Regions from separate parts of the Colwellia sp. 6M3 genome, predicted to be linked through region 3. Evidence: predicted binding sites of a transcription regulator. Region 3 holds the regulator's gene; each other region holds the start of a gene.

Region 1 (6,840 bases), on a different contig from region 3:
AAGCTTTGGGTTTACATTAATAGAACTAATTATTGTGATAATTATACTGGGTATTCTCTCAGTAACAGTAGTACCTAAGTTTTTTACGGCTAAAGGCTATTCTGAATACACTTATCGCTCAGATGCAATTGCAAAGTTGCGTTTGATACAAACTAAAGCTATGCAACAAACTAATAGTGATTATTGCCATAGGGTGTTAGTAACTACAACACAGTTAGGTACACCTGATAATTGTGGAATATCACCAAGTTTTACCTCACCATGGCAACAAAGTGCTTCAAAATTACAAATAGATATTAACGATAATATTACATTCATTACTAACTTTTCCGGCAATAGTTTTTTATTCGATAATATGGGGCGACCTTCTTGTAGCACACCTTGTGTAATCACCATTAAAGGTGAACAAAGTATAAGCATTCAAATTGAATCTGAGGGCTATATTCATGCTATCTAAGCAAAATAGCTATGCATTACAAGTCTCTCTAACAAAAGCTGGACAACAAGGTTTTACTTTAATTGAAACCATTGTTGGTATTGTAGTGTTGTCTATCGCTTTTTCAATATTTACAACGTTAATTTATCCTTTAGCTAACCAAAGCGCTGAGCAAGTACATCAAATTAAAGCAGCAGAGCTTGGCCAGTCAATGATTAACGAAATCTTGGGTAAAGCCTTTGATGAAAATTCAGAAATGTCAGGCGGCTTTTATCGATGCGGTGAAGACCAAAATAATGATGGTGAAATTAAGTCGAGTGATGGCGAAACATGTTCGACAGTTTTAGCTAATGAAGAGGGGGCTGAGAGAGAGTTATTTGATGATGTAGATGATTATAATGGCTTATCAATCATTGAAAGCTCGTTAGGAGATACTGATTCATTAGTTGATATGTATGTCGGTTATCAAGTTAATGTCACTGTTATTAACGATAGTGACTATGATGGTGATAATGATGGTGCGGATAATAACTATACTGCTAAGCTTATTACTGTAACGATAACAACTCCACAAGATTTTAAATTTGTTTTTTCAGTTTATCGAGTAAATTTCTGATGCCACAGCTACGACGATATCAACAAGGCTTTACTTTGGTAGAGTTAGTAACGGTCATAGTGATTTTAGGTGTGCTAGCGACTAGTATTACTTCATTTTTACGTTTTGGTACTAAAAGTTATACTGACGCTGCCGATCGTGAGGCATTAATATCTACGGCAAGATTTGTTGTGGAACGGTTAAATCGTGAAGTAAGACATGCACTACCCAATAGCATTCGTACCATTGGAGATAATAATCAATGCTTAGAGTTTGTTCCAATAGATAAAAGCGCCATCTATTTGGATATTCCTGTAGCACCTGAAGCACCTAGTAATAGTGTTAAAGTGGTTATGTTAGAAGACTTACTTAAAGCAACAACCAAATATGTGTCGGTTTATGCTCTAAATAGTAACGATATATATGCTACTTCATCAGGGGTGATCGAAACTTTTGCTTCAGTAAATAACTCAAGAGACAAACAAGTACCTTCAACAATTAACTTTGCAAGTAATATACTTTTTAACACCGAGTCACCTACTAGTCGTTTATACTTTATAGAACCACCAGTTAGTTATTGTGTTGAAAGTAAATCAATTTTCCGTTATCAAGGTTACGGTTTTGGTAATTACGTGAGTAGTGGATTGCCCAGCGTGAGTGCAACAACATCTCGTGTATTAATGGCCGAGAATATTGCTAATTACTCAACTTCTGACAATGTTGCCCCTTTTAGAACCTTTCCTGCAACCTTACAAAGAAATGGGCTAGCACTTACTAGGTTTAAGTTTGCTCGTAACTTAGAGGAGGTTGCATTTAATAATGAGATACAAGTGCCGAATGTCCCGTGAAGGAAAGCTTACCTTAGCGACTAAGTGCTCAAATATTACCCTAAAAAAATCTAAGCAGAAGGGGAGTGCATTAGTTATCGCTATTTTTATTATTATCGTATTGTCTGCATTGGGAGCGGCTTTAGTGAAGATGCTGGACTCAAGTCAAGAGGGAGTAGCCTATGAGGTTTTAGGTACTCGTGCTTATACTGCAGCGCAGAGTGGCTTGCAATGGCAGTTATCTGAAGTTTTTCCGTTAAACAGTGGTGCTATCGCATGTAAAAGCCAAACAGCCATTAACAGTAGAACCCCTACTTTTAATAATACACAGGGCTTAGCTCAATGTATTATTAACGTTACTTGTACTGACTTTGAACTAGATAGTATCCGTTATTACACCATCACAAGTTCAGGCGAGTGTGCTCTTGATGGCGAAGTAACTTCGAGAAAAGTTGCTGTCGAAGCACGTAGCTTATAACAGGCTAAAGCACACAAATAAAATTTCGCCATTTTCAGTATAACTGTTGGTTTTTTTTACACTCTTGCGATTGAATAATACAACAATATTTTAATAGTACTGATTTAAAAGGTTTTTTATGTTTTGGCGCGAAGATTGCATTCTTTAGGTTTAGTTGCATTACTTACTGCTGTTTTTCATTAGTTGAGGTTTTATAATGATCAAGTATTCATTCAAATTAATTACCATTTTATTCTTATTAGTTACTAGTTCTGCATTTGCAGGATATATAGAGACTGATCTTACCGAAGACACATATATAACTTATGGTGGCTATGATTGGACCTGGGCATCACCAGTAAATACTAGCGTATACAAAAGTACTGATTTTTCTCAGAGCTATGAAAATATATTTAAAGACGCGGATTCACGCACTGGCTGGATGACATTTATAAGTGGTAGTGACTTAGATAATATCTTTCGAGAGCTTACTTTAGTTGATTTTACCAATAATGGAAGAATTATACATTCAGCGCAATATTGGAATTCATTTTTTACTGAGGTCGACTCTAACAATTTTCATAGACGAAAAGGCGTAAAGTTGGGAGATAGTGCATCTGTTTTTAATGATTACGAAACATTCTATGTTCGTTCGTCAGTAGCACAAGCTCCTGCTGTTGTTCCTGAACCAACAACATTATTTATATTCGGCGCAGGCCTTTTAGGTTTTGCACTTCGTAAGCGAAAAATAAAGTAACTTAACAACACATGTACCAAACCCGCTAACTGCGGGTTTTTTTTACGCTATGATTTAATCAACACTTCGATTGTTTAACAGATACTCTATAAAAATAAAGTATCGGTTCTGTCTAATCTATTGTTAATTCGATAAAATTACGGTTAACTAACTAGGTAAAGCTTTATCATTCCTGACTTTATAAACTGTGGTAGGATTGTATAAACAATATATAGTAGTTTTTGTAAATAAAAACAGTAGCGTAAAGGTCGGTATTATGAGTTTTTCAAAGTGGTTCATTACTTTCATTATCACTGTTATTTCAGTTTATTCTAACCCACTTTTGGCTGCACTATGCCCAGCTGTATTCCCCGATGTTATTGCCACTCACGGCAATAAAGAAAAAAATAGTAACATTACTTTTGGTCGAGCAGCACAAGTCAAAAACAACCCTGATACAGTATTAACCACTCGCGCAATACAGTTCACGGCTACACCTCTTCTTCCTACTTGTGATAGTGCTGAGTGTTCTGCATCTAATAGTTCTTCGGCGTTATCGGAGCCTGAGTTTGATAATAATAAAAGTTCACAAGATGTTACCGTTACTGACGGCGGTTCAATTACTTTTGGTCTTTTAGGTGTTAATGAATATCGTGAAGTAAACATCAATATCATTGACACAAATGCCGATCCCAAACCTGTCCCCAATTTTGCGACATTAAATTTTGGTAACGATTTCGACACTTACCATTTTAAAAAATTTAATTTAGGGGTTAATACCACGCTAAATCTCATGGCTGGTAAAAGTTACTTTTTTGAAGAAATGACAATTCAGGAAGCCACAACAATAAATGTTGTAGGCCAGGGTACAGCGATAGTTTACATTAAAAAAAAGCTGACTTTTCCCGCAGATACACAAGTTAACTCACCCATTAAGGCCAGTGGTGACGTAACTAAATTAGTGATGCATGTTGATGATGATCTTATACTTAAAAGTGGTGTGACTTTTTCTGGGGCGCTTTACGCCAAAGATATTACTTTTACCGCGGCAAGCTTTTTATACGGTGTTTCAGCAGGCGAGAAAGTTATTATCGAAGAGGGGTCGTTACTTACTTACGATGCTAGAGTTTTTGATGCTGAGTTTGGTCGAGTTTGTGGACCAGAAGATAATACAGTTGCCCCCATTGCAAACTATAAGTTCGACGAAAAAGAATATGCTGATGTAAACGGAGAAGTTAAAGATAGTATCGGATCATTTCACGGCAGGGCTAAATTTTCTCAACCTGTGGAGGGGAAGGTTTGTCGGGCAATCGATTTGTCGACCACAGGTACAAGTGATTACGTAGTACTTGATGAAGCGGTTTTAGATGGACGCACTGAATTCAGTATTTCACTCTGGGCTAAAACTGCAAAAACAGGCTCGCAAAGTATACTTTCAGGCGCAACTTCAGGCAGTCACAATGAACTGCTTATGTGGTTTACGAATGCCACAAGCTTTAGACCTTATTTGCAAGATCAACAAAATGGCTCCTTATCTATTTCATCTATTGCCGGCGACACTTGGCGTCATTTAGTTTGGACACAAGGCAATGATAAAAGTTGTTTGTTTATCGATAAAGTTGCACAAGGGTGTTTAAACCAAACCACAACAAGAGTTGATATTACGAGTTTGATTCTAGGACAAGAGCAAGATAGTGTTGGAGGCAGGTTTTCGGCTTCTCAGGCCTTTAATGGCTTATTAGACGAAATAGTGATATTTGACCAAGTCATTGAGCAGAGCCAAATTGATCAAATATATGAATATCAGAACAATGGCTTGGGCCTTGATGGTGAACCTATCTCTTGTGGTGCTAACTTACTGCTTCAGTACTCAATGGAGGAAGCATCATGGAATGGTAATGCAGGCGAAGTGATTGATGAAACAGGAAACTTTAATACTCAAGGTATCAATGGCGTCACTACCGCTAAAAGCACACCAGCGTTAACGGGAAATCCTGGTACTTGTGGTTATGGTAACTTCGATGGTTTTGATGATTACATTCAGATTGATGATGACCCTAAATTAGATTTACAAAAAGAGCTAAGTATTAGCGTTTGGATTAACCCCAAATCGCTACCTACCACAGGTTTGAAAACGATTATTTCTAAAGACGAAAATTATGAGTTTCATTTGAATCCTGCTGGTGAGATTAATTGGTGGTGGCAAACACAATCGTTTTCGACTTCTGGAGCAGGTATTACTCCAGGCAATTGGTATCACGTTGCTATAACCTACGAAAGTGGTAAACAAGTGATATATATTAATGGTGTTGAAAAAGGTTCTAGAACGTTCACCGGAGACTTGATTTTAAACAACGACCCCTTGCAGATTGGTCAAGATCAAGGTATCGCGACTCGATTTTTTTCCGGCTTTATTGATGAAGTTCACCTCTTCGATGGTGCACTCTCGGCAGATGAAATTAATACTATTTATAACAAACGTCACGCATGTGCTGAACCCATTATTCATCATTATGAAATAGTGCATGACGGAAACGGCTTAACTTGTGCTGCTGAAGCCATTACCATTAAAGCTTGTACCAATAGTGACTGTACAATTGAAAGTACAGAGTCTGTAAGCTTAAACTTTAATATTACTAGTCCAACAACTGGCACTACAACAAAAGCTACCCCCACCTTCACGGGGAGTACAATTGTTAGTTTAAGTTATACCACCCCAGAAACTATCACTTTATCGATTGATGACGCTAGCATAGCAGCAAGCAATAGCGTTGAGTGTTCTGGTTTTGGTGCTAGTTGTGAAATGACCTTTGCTGATGCAGGTTTTAGATTTCTTTATGATGACACTAATAGTGAAACGATAGGTCATCAAACTGCCGCGGTAAACTTTAAAGAAGTATTAAAGTTACAAGCGGTTAAAAGTAATAACGGTGTTTGTGAAGGTGTTTTTAGCGGTAATGTGACTATTGGTTTGTCTCAACAAAATATGACACCAGACTTGGCTTTTAATGCCGGTTTAGCATTTCAATCCGGTGGTGTTGATATCGCAAAACATCCGCAGTTTACAGACAATGTTACCTTAGATTTTGGTAATGATAGTATTGCAATTATCCCTTCGCCAACCTACTTAGATGCGGGTAAAATTCGCTTAAATGCTAGGTACGCTAGTGGCGATATTGCTATTGTTGGTAGCTCTAATGATTTTTGGGTAAAGCCAGCAAGCTTTGAAATTACGGCCACGCATTTAAGTACGGTATTAAATGGCAGTACTGCGTTAAGTACCACAACGCATAAAGCCGGAGATAATTTCAATTTTAGCGTTAAGGCACTTAATTTTTCCGGCCAAACAACACAAAATTATAGACAATCTGACGGACAATTACAGCTCAAAGTATCTCGTGCAGCACCGGTATTAAATACTACCGTAGATGGGATATTTACCTATTCTGCAGGTCAGAATCGTACTACTTCAACCAATGCTAACTTTCAGGACGCTACTTTAACTAGCTTTACCGAGGGCGAAAAAGGCGTGTCAGCTTTTAATGCTGCGAAATATAATGAAGTTGGAATTATTAATGTAGATATCCAAGATGTTAATTATGGTGGTCTAGGCAATACAGATGGCTTAGTGTCAGCTCAGGATGTAACCATTGGACGCTTTACCCCTGCTTATTTTAAACAAAGTGTTAACGAAGATCATGGAGGGAAGCTAGATGGTTTCCATAGTTCACTTGGCAGTTGCGCTATTTCTGATTGGGCATATACAGGACAAAGAACAAATGATGACAA
Region 2 (6,840 bases), on a different contig from region 3:
TTACTTACTTGATAAATATGAATAATATTTTTTGGAACGACCTTTGCTATTACTTACTATTACTTGCCATTAATGATGTAAGAAAAAATAACTTAAAGGTCTATTATGACAAATAACATATCAGAAAAGATAAAACGCTTAGCACTAACTTTGCTAGGCTTTGTGTGTTTGTTGTTAGGAGCAATATTCATATTACTACCTGGTCCTGCGGTATTATTTATTCCGCTGGGCCTAGCTTTGTTAAGTTTAGAGTTTGATTGGGCTAAAATTTGGCTCAAAAAAAGCCAACGTTATTTTCGTCGGGTGGCTATTAAAGCCGACCAAGCCATGCATTGGTTGAATAGGAAACTACGCAGTTAAGCAAGCGTGACAACTAAACATAATTAAGTACTAGATAAGTCATTAGCTTAAATCGTAATGACTTACCTTTACCTTAATCGAGCCGTTTAAATCTGGTGGGTATTTTGAGGTTTGTGATTATCTCTGTGTTAAATATTGTGCTTTTGTATCATTGTATTGAGTAACAATATTATCAATAGTTTCTTGGCAATAATCTCTTAAACCACTTAATAGCATGAATTTCTTGCCGTTCCCGATCACTTGACCTTTTGAAACTAAATCAAATGATAAGCAGGCATTTCCGCGTTTACCATCAATATCGAGTGTGGTTGACGATAACTTTAATGTCACTTCTTCAAAATCTAGATTATCGAGATGAATTGACATACTTTCGTACATGATCATAGGGCGAGTAGGGTTGATCATAACCTGGCATTCTTTCATTAATTCGACAAGAATATGAGGAAAGGTGTGTCCTGAAAACTCAACATAAGCTCGAGTTAACGCCGTGATGGTTTTGCTACTCTTTGTGTAGTCACCCGATACAGACATATTCAGATATTCTTTTTGATTATCGTCAACAATACTCGCTGCAGTGGTTATTTCTGTTGGAATCGTTAACTTAGTAGCATCGGTAACCATACCTGAGAACTTAAAACTCATTTCTTTGTGTAAACCAGCACGCTCTAAAATTAATGAAAACAGCAAGTCACCAGGCACACAGAAACGCTTTGCTTGTATATCATGAAGCGGATTAAAATCGTCAGCAATTTGCTTTGCAAAATCGCTCGCCTGTTGACGTGTGAAACTAATTTTATCATCCGTAATTTGGCAATAATTTTCTAAAAACATGGCTATTTACTATCACTTTAAGGTGTTGAAATCGGCGCTATTCTATCAGTATGATGGATTAAGATCGAAGTTTATTCATCTTTAACAGACAAAGCAGACCAGTAATTGTAGGGCCTTTAGAGGTTTGTTGGTTATTTATGTGAGTCACTGGAATGAAAATATTGAGACACAAGTTGCTCTTTATTTTGCTTACTCAACTGCTTAAGCTGATATTCACGACGACTTGCTTCCTGACGATTTAATTGCGGCTCAGCATAGACTAATGTGACTGGTCGACGGACACGAGTATACTTTGCTGCTTTTTTGTTGCACTCGTTGTGCTCATACAAACGTCGTTCAAGTGACGTAGTAATGCCGGCATAAAGGCTGTTGTCAGCACAGCGAAGAAAATAAACATACCACATAAATTAAGTGTCTGATCGGTGAACTATTCACGCATTTTCGCAACTTTTGTCTAGATATTCGAGGTATTATTGAATTAATGCTAGCTGCTAGAAGTCGATTTTTATATTATTACACCCTAAAAAAATAATAGGTTGAGATATGTTGCAAATAGAAGCGGGTGCTCTGCGCAAAATGCGAGCGGATTTAGACGCAGACGGTACGGTAAATTATCGTATGGTTTTAGGCGAACAAGAAGTCGAATTAAATCCACTTATTTCCAAGCACCTGACGCTAAATTTTACCGGCCATATAGATTGTCAGCACTGTGGTCGAAAAATTAAAAAGAGTTATTCTCAAGGCTATTGTTACCCTTGTATGCAAAAATTAGCACAATGCGATATGTGTATTATGAAGCCAGAAACTTGTCATTTTGAGCAAGGCACTTGTCGAGATCCGCAATGGGGAGAAAGCAATTGTATGATCCCGCATTATGTTTATTTGGCAAATACTTCAGGTTTAAAAGTCGGTATTACGCGTCATACACAAATACCTACTCGCTGGATTGATCAAGGTGCCACTCAAGCATTGCCTATCTTTAAAGTAAGTACTCGCTTACAGTCTGGTTTAGTAGAAATTGCTTTAGCGGAGTTTATCGCGGATAAAACCAATTGGCGCGCAATGCTCAAAGGTAGTGCTGAAAACATAGATCTAAAAGCAATTGCAGAAGAGCTAAAACCAAAAATAGCAGAAAAATTAGCAAGTGTTAGCCTTAAGTATGGCACTGATGCTGTCATAGCATTAGATGAAGATATTGTAGATTTACATTTTCCTGTAACGCAATATTTAACCAAAATTTCATCTTTTAACTTTGATAAAACAGCTGAGGTTTCAGGTGTTTTACTTGGTATAAAAGGGCAATATTTAATTTTTGACACCGGTGTTATTAATATCAGGAAGTTTACCTCTTACCATGTAAGCTTGAAGGCAAGTTAATTATTTTATTTGATATTACATAGGCTAAACTAAACTTATTACTTGAGATTGTATTTATAATTGAGTTATTTGTAGCGATGAATGAGATTTTAGGATCATTATGATGAATGAAAACGACTATGCACAACAAGCCAGTGAAATATTTGTACTTTCAGATTCTTTTATCCGTATTAAAGAGCTGATCGATGATGACAATTCTACGATTGACGATATTGCTGACGTAATAATATTGGATCCTGCATTAGCAGGAACCATATTAAAACTCGCTAATAGTTCACTTTTTAGCTACCCAGGTAAAATTGACACCATATCAAAAGCTGTTTTGGTGTTAGGTATTACTGAAGTTTATAATTTGGTTATCGCCTTTTTCACTAGTCGTGCATTTAAAGCGTTAGACGTAGAACAAGACTATTTAGATGATTTTTGGTGTAAAAGTGTAGATTGCGCACTAATAGTAAAGTATCTAGGTGTTAACCTGAGAATTCCCAATGCAGAGCGCTTATTTCTTATTGGTCTTCTACATAATTTGGGTGAACTTGTTGTTCAACAAATAGCCCCTGAGAAAGCCGTAGTTGCGAACAAATTTACCGCTACTGAATTGCCGTGGGATAAACAAAAAAAGACACTTGGCTTTACCTATGCTGATTGCGCTGCAGAGCTTTTAAAACAATGGCAATTGCCTTTTAGTATTATAGAGCCTATTCGTAATCAAGATAATAGCGACTTTACTTACAGTACAGACGAAATTAAATTACTCTATTTATCAAAAAGAATTATGTTGAGTCAATTCGACTGCAGTGCACACGATGCTGAGTTGTTATTTCCTGATAATGCTATGCAACAGTTACTTATTGACGATGAAATGCTACAAGGAACAATTAATTATTGTGATTTCGAGCGTTTGAGTATTTTATCGATTATTAACCCCAGTGCCGCTACCATTTTTTAGTGGCTAAATTACTGATGGTCATCATGTTTAAAACCTATTCAATATGATGGTCATTGCATTTCACTTTTAGACATTCGTAACGTTAAGCTGATTGATATAGGTTAGTCTGCAGCCTAGTTATTTTGGCTAAACTTACCGACATTAGTTTGTTTACAGTACAAAAATAATCACTGTTAATTCATTTTTTCTTTTTAAATTTAAGTCTCCTATTGATTAAATTTATATCAATACGCAAGTCTTTCTTCGTTAAATTACGTTTCTCTATAAAATACTTTACGCCCCTCCATCATGGTAATAAATGTTGCACCAGTTGCTCTCAAATCAATTTGATTCGCACTATTGTGGTGCGTTTATCTCGGCATGAAAATCACTAACCTTTTGTTTTTAATTGTTATTTTTTTTGGCATAAAGCTTGATAAGGAATAGTTAATAATAATTAAGGGAAATATAACATGAAACTAGTAAGCGCAATTATAAAGCCATTCAAGCTTGATAATGTCAGAGAGGCCATTTCTGAGATAGGCATTGAAGGTTTAACTGTTAGTGAAGTTAAAGGCTTTGGTCGTCAAAAAGGTCATACCGAATTATATCGTGGTGCTGAATACCAGGTAGACTTTTTACCGAAAGTTAAACTTGAAATCGCTGTAAATGATGAGTTTGTACAACGGTTAGTTGATGCGATAGCTGAAGCGGCGCATACCGGTAAAATTGGTGATGGCAAAATATTTGTTTATGACCTTGAGCAAGCCGTACGAATTCGTACTGGTGAACAAGACATAGAAGCGATATAGGAGAAAATCATGGAACAAAATATTTTTCAACTACAGTACGCAATGGACACTTTTTATTTTCTAATTTGTGGTGCCTTAGTCATGTGGATGGCTGCTGGCTTTTCAATGTTAGAAGCTGGTTTAGTTAGAGCTAAAAATACCACAGAAATTTTAACTAAAAACGTCGCTCTTTATGCTATTTCTTGCATGATGTATTTATTTGTCGGTTACGACATTATGTACGGTGGCGGCATGTTTTTATCAGGTATAGAAACGGTTGATCCTGCAAAAGTGTTAGCTGATTTCTCTACAAGAGAAGATGGTTTCACTGGCGCGGCAATATATTCAGCTGCATCAGACTTCTTTTTCCAAGTAGTTTTTGTAGCAACAGCGATGTCTATTGTGTCAGGTGCCGTTGCTGAGCGTATGAAGTTATGGGCATTTTTAGCTTTTGCGGTTGTGTTAACGGGTGTGATTTATCCAATGGAAGGTAGCTGGACTTGGGGTGGTAACGCCGTGTTTGGTTTATACACACTTTCAGAGCTTGGATTCTCAGATTTTGCTGGTTCAGGTATTGTACATATGGCCGGTGCAGCAGCAGCCTTAGCTGGTGTTTTACTGTTAGGTGCTCGTAAAGGTAAATACGGTAAAAATGGTCAAATAAACGCTATACCAGGTTCAAACTTACCTATGGCAACTTTAGGTACCTTTATTTTATGGATGGGTTGGTTTGGTTTTAACGGCGGTTCAGTGTTAAAGCTAGGTGATATTGCTAGTTCACACTCAGTGGCTTTGGTTTTCTTAAATACCAATGCCGCAGCTGCAGCCGGTGCTATAGCAGCATTAGTATTTGCTAAATTGTTATTCAAAAAAGCTGATTTAACCATGGCACTCAATGGTGCATTAGCAGGCCTAGTTGTTATTACCGCAGAGCCATCTACACCAACACCTATACAAGCTACACTGTTTGGCGCAATTGCAGGTATTGTTGTCGTGTTATCAATTATCAGCTTAGATAAAATAAAAATTGATGATCCTGTCGGTGCTATTTCAGTACATGGTGTTGTTGGTTTACTAGGTTTATTACTAGTGCCTGTGACAAATAGTGGTTCAAGCTTTAGCGGCCAATTAATTGGTGCGGCAACTATTTTTGTTTGGGTATTCGCTACAAGCTTTGTTGTTTGGTTTATTTTGAAAAAATTAATCGGCATTAGAGTAAGTGAAGATGATGAATATGAAGGTTGTGATAAATCGGATTGTGGTATGGAAGCTTACCCTGAGTTTACTCGTGGCTAAGTCACGCTAAAACTAGTCGCTTTAAAACCATTAAGCCTGTGTATTCATTTACACAGGCTTATTTTTTTACCGATTACTACTTCAACTTAACGCTATAAAATAGTCTAACGTTGAAATATTTTTCAAAGTTTACTGCCATTAGTCATAAACTGTGTAAAATTAGGTATTAATCGATTTTTTTATTAGTGGATATTAGATGGCAAGAGAGCAGTTTGGCGTGTGTGCAGAGCCTAGCCTTCATGGTTATTATTTATTATTTAATGCCTTAGATGATAACTATTTGTTTTTGCGTAAAGCACTATCACGGTTGCCAGCTTTATTTGATAAATATGCTGATCGTTTTTCTGAAGCTAATTTAGCTGGTGTTATTGCTATTGGTACCAACTTTTGGGATGAACTTTATCCCCATGGGCGACCTAAGCATTTGCGTCAATTTCCAGAAATGGCGATTGAAGATTGCACAGCGCCCTCGAATAATTACGATTTGTATATTGAAATTCGCGGTGATCGTGCAGACGTAAATCACATTGTTGCGACTAAGGTCTGTCAGTTATTAGCTGACAGTGTTGAGTTGGTTGAACAAGTAAGAGCTTTTCGATTTTTAGATGGCCGTGATTTAACGGGTTTTGTTGATGGCACTGAAAACCCACAAGGTCATCATCGTCGACGTGTGGCCTTGATTAACGATGAACAAGATGCTGAATTCGCTTCAGGCAGCTATTTACATATTCAGCGATACCGTCATAACCTGAACTTATGGAATTCATTAGAAGTGAAAGAACAAGAAGACGTTTTTTCACGTACTAAAGTTAATAATGAAGAGTATTCAGAAGAAAACAAAGCGCCCACATCTCATATAAAACGCGTGAATTTAAAAGATAGTGAAGGCAAAAGTATTGAAATATTAAGACAAAGCATGCCTTATGGAGATATGAAGCTGCAAGGGTTGTTTTTTGTTTCTTATTGCCACTCACCTGAGCCATTCGAATTAATGCTAAAAAGTATGATTGGCGGTGATGCACATGGTCACAGTGACCACATGCTTAAATATACTCAAGCCGAAACTGGCGCAGCATTTTTTGTACCTAGCTTAAATATTTTGGCAAAGTTGGGTGAGTAACGCTGATAAAATTAAGAAAGCGAGCTTAAAATAACCAGGCTGATTTTCTGCATATATGCTTAGTGTCGCTGAATTTATATTTTAGTATCTTTTGCTAATTTTAAAGGTAGGTTAGCTTTCAAAGGCTGCAGTATAAA
Region 3 (6,840 bases):
AATTAAATTTACGCCTAACCAAATAGAGCGACGTTGCGTACTTTTTAATACCGGGGCGAAAGTATCAGCTTCGTCATCTAGACCCGCCATACTCATCATGGAATGTTCGGCTTCTTCACGAATAATATCAACGACATCATCAACGGTAATACGACCGAGTAGTCGACCTTCTTGATCGATAACAGGAGCCGAAAACCAATCGTAACGTTCAAAGAGTTTCGCGACATCTTTTTCATTCATATCAGCAGTAATTGCCTGAATATCTTTATCGATGAGGCTAGAAATAATGGTTTCTGCTTTCGCTGTTACTATGGATGATAATGAAACAGCGCCGATGAAATGATCTTCACGGTCAACAACATAAAAAGAGTCAGTCGCTTCGGGTAACTCACCCCGTAAGCGTAAATAACGTAACACCACATCCACTGTCACATCAGGACGAATGGATATAGTATCGGTATTCATAATACCGCCGGCTGTGTCTTCCTCGAATGAAAGTGCTGCTTCTACACGACTGCGATCTTGCCAGTCCATTGCGTTAAGCACTTCTTGGTAAACACTGTCTGGTAATGTTCGAAAAACTTCGGCTAAATCATCAACATCCATCCCTTCTGCAACAGCAGCTAGCTTTTCTGGATTTATGTTTTTAAGAATACCTTTTCGAACTTCTTCGTTTAGCTCTTCAAGAACATCACCATGATGATCAGCATCAATTAACTGCCAAAGAGCCATACGGCTTTTGGTCGGAGATGACTCTAAAAGTAAGGCAAGGTCGTAAGCTGGCATGTCTTGCAATAACTTGCGGACATAGACAAACATACCGCTATCGAGGGCATCATTAACCTGCTGGAGGCGTTGGTGACTATATTCTTGTTCGGAAACTTCCGGCATACTTTTACCTTTTGCCGCTACAAAACGAAAACTGTTAAGGATGTTGAACTTACTGTCAGGTGTTTAATATGGTATTTAGCACCTGAATATTATGCATTACAATCAAATTAACGTGTGAGTACGCCATATATAATTGAAAACTACATTATTTTGAGGTTAATTAAGGTTACTTTAGTCTCGTAAACTTGAACCAAAAAAATTAACCAAAAAAGTTAAACAGCCCGATGATAAATGACAATTATTAACTTTCTATTAAATTATACCAAATGAGTGAAAATTCGACTAAATGAATATGTAATGCATTTCGACTTTACAGGCAAAGCCGAGAATGAATATGCTTGAGGTAATTCGATTGTGCTAAATTCCCAACTTTAACGATAAGTTAGCTAATTCATTATTTTATATGGTATCGAATGTTAATATTTAACGCGTTGAGTTTACCGTAATTTTCGATATTTCGCAGCTTTTTTATTGACTTAACGGTGCCGACAATAAATATGAGTTTTGCTACTCGGCTTCATCAAATTTGTTGCTGAAAAGTTGGCAAATTTCTTCGAGTGCTAATTCAGCGTCTTCACCCGTAGCAATTACCTTAACGGTTTTACCTTGTGCACCTGCAAGCAGCATTATGCCCATAATACTGTTAGCGTCAGCATGATTGTCGTCTAATTCAATGGTGACTTTTGCGGTAAACTTTTGACTTAATTGTGCGAGTTTAGAAGCCGCTCGGGCATGAAGCCCAAGCTTGTTGATGATGAGAACATAACGGCTGGCTTGTGTGCTCATAGCAAGTTACGTTGTGGCAACAGGTAAATCGCGATGACGAGACTGCACGTCTTTACGTTCTTTACGCATATTATTTGCGAGTAATTCGGTGATATATACAGAGCGATGCATACCGCCGGTACAACCAACCGCTATAGTAATATAACTGCGATTATTTCGTTCTAGATGCGGTAACCAGGTCATCATGAAGCTATTTATTTGCCAAATAAACTTTGTCACAATAGGTTGGCTAGCAAGGAAATCTTGCACAGGTTTATCTAATCCGGTGAAGCCCTTAAGTTCTTTATCCCAAAATGGGTTAGGTAAAAATCGCGCATCAAATACATAGTCTGCATCTTGTGGTACGCCATGTTTAAAGCCAAAAGATTCAAAAACAACCACCATAGAACCCGATTTTTTACCTAGTATACGCTCTCTAACTAAGTCGGCCAGCTGATGTGGTGATAGTTGGCTAGTGTTGATATATAAATGTGCGCGACTTGCGATAGGTTCAAGAAGCTTTTTTTCTAAGGCTATGGCTTGGTCTAAGGCTATATTTTGTCTAATTAGCGGATGTAAGCGTCGTGTCTCGCTGAAACGACGGATAAGGTCACTATCGTCGGCATCTAAATAAAGTAAACTTAACTCTACTGCATTAGGTAAGTATTCTATAATTTCGGGTACATCGTTAGGATCAGCAGGTAGGTTTCGAACATCTAGGCTGACGGCAACATTTTCATAATCATTAATGACGGTATGAATTAAAGCGGGTAACAAATTAACCGGTATGTTATCTACACAATAGTAGCCCAGATCTTCTAATACGCGTAATGCAACACTTTTACCTGATCCTGAACGACCACTGACTATAATTAACTTCATGGGGACTTAACTCGCCTGTTGGATTAGCTGAAACAGCTCTTGGTTACTTTGGCATTTACGCACTTGTTTGCAAAATTGTTTTTCACGAAAAATTTTTGCGATACTTTGTAATGTACACAGGTGATTTTGGCATTCATTTTCGGGCACAAATAAAGCAATAAAAATGTCCACAGGACGATTATCTATCGCATCAAAATCTATCGGCTCTTCTGTGGTAATAACCACCGCAATGGGTTGGGTAGAATTATCTAAACGTCCATGCGGTATCGCTATGCCATTTCCTATGCCGGTAGAACCCATTCTTTCGCGCTTAACTAGGCTTTCTAGTAGCTGAAAAGTATCGTGTTCAACCAATTTTTCAGCGGCCAGACTACTTAAGTATTCTAGAATACGTTTTTTACTGGAACCCGGTGCTGCACAAATAGTGCATTCCGGGGTTAGGATATCTTGCAACTTCATAAACTTATAAAACCTAAAGCGACTTGGCGCTAATGCTTGTTGATTTTGCCTTTGTATTTCAAAATTTGGCGATCTAATTTATCAATTAATGCATCAATTGATGCGTACATATCGTTATGTTCAGCCTTAGCGTGAACCTCAGAGCCCGTTAAATGCACAGTAGATTCAGCGATCTGGTTCAATTTTTCAACCGTTAGTACCACATGTACATTATTAATGTGTTCAAAGTGGCGCTCTATTTTTTCAAATTTAGCATTAACATAATCACGTAATGAGTCGGTAACATCGACATGGTGTCCAGTAAGATTAATTTGCATAAGCTTCATTCCTCTTTTTTGGTGATTAAGACTGCCTACAATAGGCTTTTACGTTGATTTGACGGCGGTATAGAGAGTGACTCTCGATACTTGGCAATAGTGCGTCTTGCTACTTTAATGCCTTGTTCGGCCAAGATATCGGCGATTTTACTGTCGCTTAATGGCTTTGCGGGTATTTCGGCGGCAACAAGTTTTTTAATTAACTCACGAATAGCGGTTGATGAGCATTCACCACCATTTTCAGTACTTACATGGCTAGAGAAGAAGTATTTAAGCTCAAAAATGCCTCTGGGTGTATGCATATACTTTTGTGTAGTAACACGAGAAATAGTCGATTCGTGCATATCTACCGCTTCGGCAATATCATTTAAAACCATAGGTCGCATAGCTTCAGGGCCATGTTCAAAGAAACCCTGCTGGCGCTGTACAATACAATTGGACACTTTTAACAAGGTATCGTTCCTGCTTTCAAGGCTTTTGATAAACCATTTAGCTTCTTGCAAGTTCGAGCGAATAAATTGACTGTCTGCTGATGATTTCATCGAGCGAGACATGGCAGCATATTGTTGATTTACTGATAACTTAGGTGCTGTGTCTGGGTTTAGCTCTACAGTCCAGCGACCATTTTTCTTTTCAACCGACACGTCAGGAATAACATACTGTTCTTCACTCTTGATAACACTATCGCCCGGGCGAGGGTCTAATGATTGTATTAAGCGAATAACTTCACGTAATTGGTCTTCTTTAATGCGTAACTTTCGCATCAATTGGCGATAATCGCGATTACCCAATAATTCGATATGCTCAGTTACCGCTAACTTACTTTCAGCGAGCCAAGGCGTATCTTTTGAAAATTGGTTGAGCTGAATAAGTAAACACTCTGGAATTGAACGAGCCGCTACGCCCACCGGATCAAAAACGTTAATCCGTTTAAGCACTACTTCAATTTCATCAAGTTCAACACCATCAATGCCTACGCTTTCTAATATCTCGTCTGCAGAAACTGTTAGGTAGCCGGCATCATCTATAGCTTCAATAATAGCGATAGCAATTGTTCTATCGGTATCGCTAAATGGTGTTAGTTCCATTTGCCAAATAAGATGGTCTTGTAAGGAGTCTTTTGTTTCACCCTGATAGGTATAATCTTCTGATGCATGACCAACACCGCCACTGCTCGCACTGGCACTAAAGTTGTCATCCCACGTTGTATCACTATTTAATTCTTCGGGTATGTCAGTTTTTGCTAAGCCTTCTGATGAACTTATTTCATCAATAGTCGGTGCAGAATCTTCGCTGCCATCTGAGGATATTTCTACGCTATCGCCAATACCAGCGGAGTATGCTTCTTCTAAATTGTCAGGGGTGTTTTCTGAATTGTTGTCGGGAGATTCATCAACTTCAAGTAAAGGGTTACTTTCAAGAGCTTCTTGAATTTCTTGTTGTAAATCCAAGGTCGATAATTGCAACAGCTTGATAGCCTGCTGCAATTGCGGGGTCATCGTTAATTGTTGTCCGATACGGAGTTGCAGAGTAGGACGCATTTACGTTTTCTTTTCCCTGTTCAAGTACATTAGTATGTTACCGAGTAAGTCTGTTATTCACTATAGCGTGAATTGTTCACCAAGGTATACATCTCTTACGTGTTGATTTGCAAGTATTTCAGTAGAGTTACCTTCGGCAATAAGCTCGCCGTGACTAACAATATAGGCGTGCTCACAGACATCGAGGGTTTCACGTACATTATGGTCGGTAATTAAGATACCTATGCCACGTTCTTTTAAGTGTAGGATAATTTTTTTTATATCACCTACCGAAATTGGATCAACACCAGCAAAAGGTTCATCAAGGAGAATAAATTTAGGATCTGCAGCTAAAGCTCGCGCTATTTCAACTCGTCGACGTTCACCACCAGACAGGCTCATGCCGAGGTTGTCTTTGATATGACCAATGTTAAATTCTTCTAATAAATGCTCAAGTTTTTCTTCTCTTTCAACGTCGGTTAGCGTTTTACGGGTTTGTAAAATCGCCATTATGTTGTCATAAACCGTTAGTTTGCGAAAAATTGAAGCTTCTTGAGGTAGATAACCAATACCTTTGCGGGCACGTTCATGCATGGGCAATAAGGTTAAATCTTCGTCATTTAAAATAATTGAGCCACTGTCGTTATTAACTAAGCCAACGATCATGTAAAACGAAGTGGTTTTACCCGCGCCATTTGGTCCTAATAAGCCAACAATTTGTCCAGCAGAAACCTTCATACTAACGTTTTTAACGACTTTTCTGCCTTTGTAGGCTTTTGCAAGGCCAATGGCTGATAATGTTGAAGTAGACATTTACTCTTGCTTGTCCTTAGATTTTTTTGGCGGTTCAGTTTTATTTTTTGGCTGCAATACTGTTTCAACCTTAGCATTTTCTAAGCTTTCGGCATTGACATATTCAGTCTCGAAGTTATAGGTGATTTTACTGCCACTTACTTCACTACCTTCTTGGCGTAACAAAGCATTACCTGAAATAACAACCGTATTCAAATCAGGTTCATAACGAATTTCATTGGCTTGTAAATTGATAGGGCTACCATCTTGCAGCGTTTGCTCAAATGTCGCAGGAGAACCTTTCGCAATATAAATTTTATTATTGCTTTTATCTTGAGTTATCACCTGTACGAGTTCGGCATTAATTGTCAGCGAACCTTGAGAGATAATGACATTATCAATATAACTGAATATTTTATTTTTCAGATCAGCTGCTTGGCGTGAAGAAGAAATTTTAATTTCTTGGTCAACATCGAATTTTTCAGCATTTACTGCCGGCATTAATAATGCAAATGCAGAAAAATAAATAAGGTTATTTTTTAATTTTTTTATAAATGGTTTGTACATGTTCAGTCAATGTCATCTGTGTTGTGTTTAAGTCTACAATTAATCCTGAGCCATACATAGTAAATCCTTTACCTAATATTAAGATTGTTTGCTCTGAGCTGATAATATTTGTTTTTAAGTCCATTTCTAGATTTTTTCCGTGTACTTCCTGTATTAAACTTTCTTCATCAGTGGCGATTAAACGTACGCGATTTTTTAATTTTACACGATTATTATTATATAGCGTGCCTTCATTGGCGGTTATTTGCCAAGTCGGTTTATTGTTTTTTGGATACAAGGTGTAACGTGGGTATTCAAAGTGTGTGACCTCTAATTGAGCATAATGTTCCATTCGTTGGGCTTCAACATTATAGGATAATGGGCCTGTTGATTTGTAAACATCACTGTTGAGGTTTTCAGCAATAAATTCTGGCTGATTGGCACTTTCGAGAATATTGCTGGTTTGTTTTTCTGCGCCAAACCATTCGAGTATGCCGTAGGTTGTTAAGGCGAGTAAAAAAAGTGCTATTGTCGCAATAGTTATGCGATTCATATACTTGCACCTGACGCATTAGCTAAAGTCTGTTGGCTTTGCATAATAAGATCGCAGGTTTCTCGTACCGCACCAAAACCACCGCGGGTATAAGTTATGTAGTCACACAAGTTTA

Evidence for each region. Region 3 encodes sigma-54, which starts transcription at its own class of promoters, with help from an activator protein. Its sites were predicted from a motif close to GTTGGCACGNNNNTNGNNT; they were not measured.
Region 1: H4J50_RS00130 (PEP-CTERM sorting domain-containing protein) is a predicted target of sigma-54. The motif match lies at 2,459-2,477, and genes of this name have one in related genera.
Region 2: H4J50_RS00280 (P-II family nitrogen regulator) is a predicted target of sigma-54. The motif match lies at 3,917-3,935, and genes of this name have one in related genera.

What each region holds. Positions count from the first base shown of each region.
Region 1 is NZ_JACGWF010000001.1:18,449-25,288, forward strand. Features, by position in the region: gene H4J50_RS19800 (prepilin-type N-terminal cleavage/methylation domain-containing protein) at 1-457, shown strand, start outside; gene H4J50_RS00115 (prepilin-type N-terminal cleavage/methylation domain-containing protein) at 447-1,052, shown strand; gene H4J50_RS00120 (type II secretion system protein) at 1,052-1,879, shown strand; gene H4J50_RS00125 (pilus assembly PilX N-terminal domain-containing protein) at 1,869-2,336, shown strand; gene H4J50_RS00130 (PEP-CTERM sorting domain-containing protein) at 2,533-3,072, shown strand; gene H4J50_RS00135 (DUF6701 domain-containing protein) at 3,329-6,840, shown strand, end outside.
Region 2 is NZ_JACGWF010000001.1:56,731-63,570, forward strand. Features, by position in the region: gene H4J50_RS00255 (PGPGW domain-containing protein) at 106-360, shown strand; gene H4J50_RS00260 (DUF3581 family protein) at 478-1,191, opposite strand; gene H4J50_RS00265 (GIY-YIG nuclease family protein) at 1,323-1,595, opposite strand; gene H4J50_RS00270 (DUF2797 domain-containing protein) at 1,768-2,568, shown strand; gene H4J50_RS00275 (HDOD domain-containing protein) at 2,669-3,517, shown strand; gene H4J50_RS00280 (P-II family nitrogen regulator) at 3,970-4,308, shown strand; gene H4J50_RS00285 (ammonium transporter) at 4,318-5,583, shown strand; gene H4J50_RS00290 (Dyp-type peroxidase) at 5,780-6,703, shown strand.
Region 3 is NZ_JACGWF010000003.1:36,442-43,281, reverse strand. Features, by position in the region: gene mgtE (magnesium transporter) at 1-891, opposite strand, end outside; gene H4J50_RS01295 (HPr family phosphocarrier protein) at 1,399-1,677, opposite strand; gene rapZ (RNase adapter RapZ) at 1,684-2,538, opposite strand; gene ptsN (PTS IIA-like nitrogen regulatory protein PtsN) at 2,545-2,997, opposite strand; gene hpf (ribosome hibernation promoting factor) at 3,027-3,314, opposite strand; gene H4J50_RS01275 (RNA polymerase factor sigma-54) at 3,350-4,855, opposite strand; gene lptB (LPS export ABC transporter ATP-binding protein) at 4,916-5,647, opposite strand; gene lptA (lipopolysaccharide transport periplasmic protein LptA) at 5,648-6,127, opposite strand; gene lptC (LPS export ABC transporter periplasmic protein LptC) at 6,159-6,725, opposite strand; gene kdsC (3-deoxy-manno-octulosonate-8-phosphatase KdsC) at 6,722-6,840, opposite strand, start outside.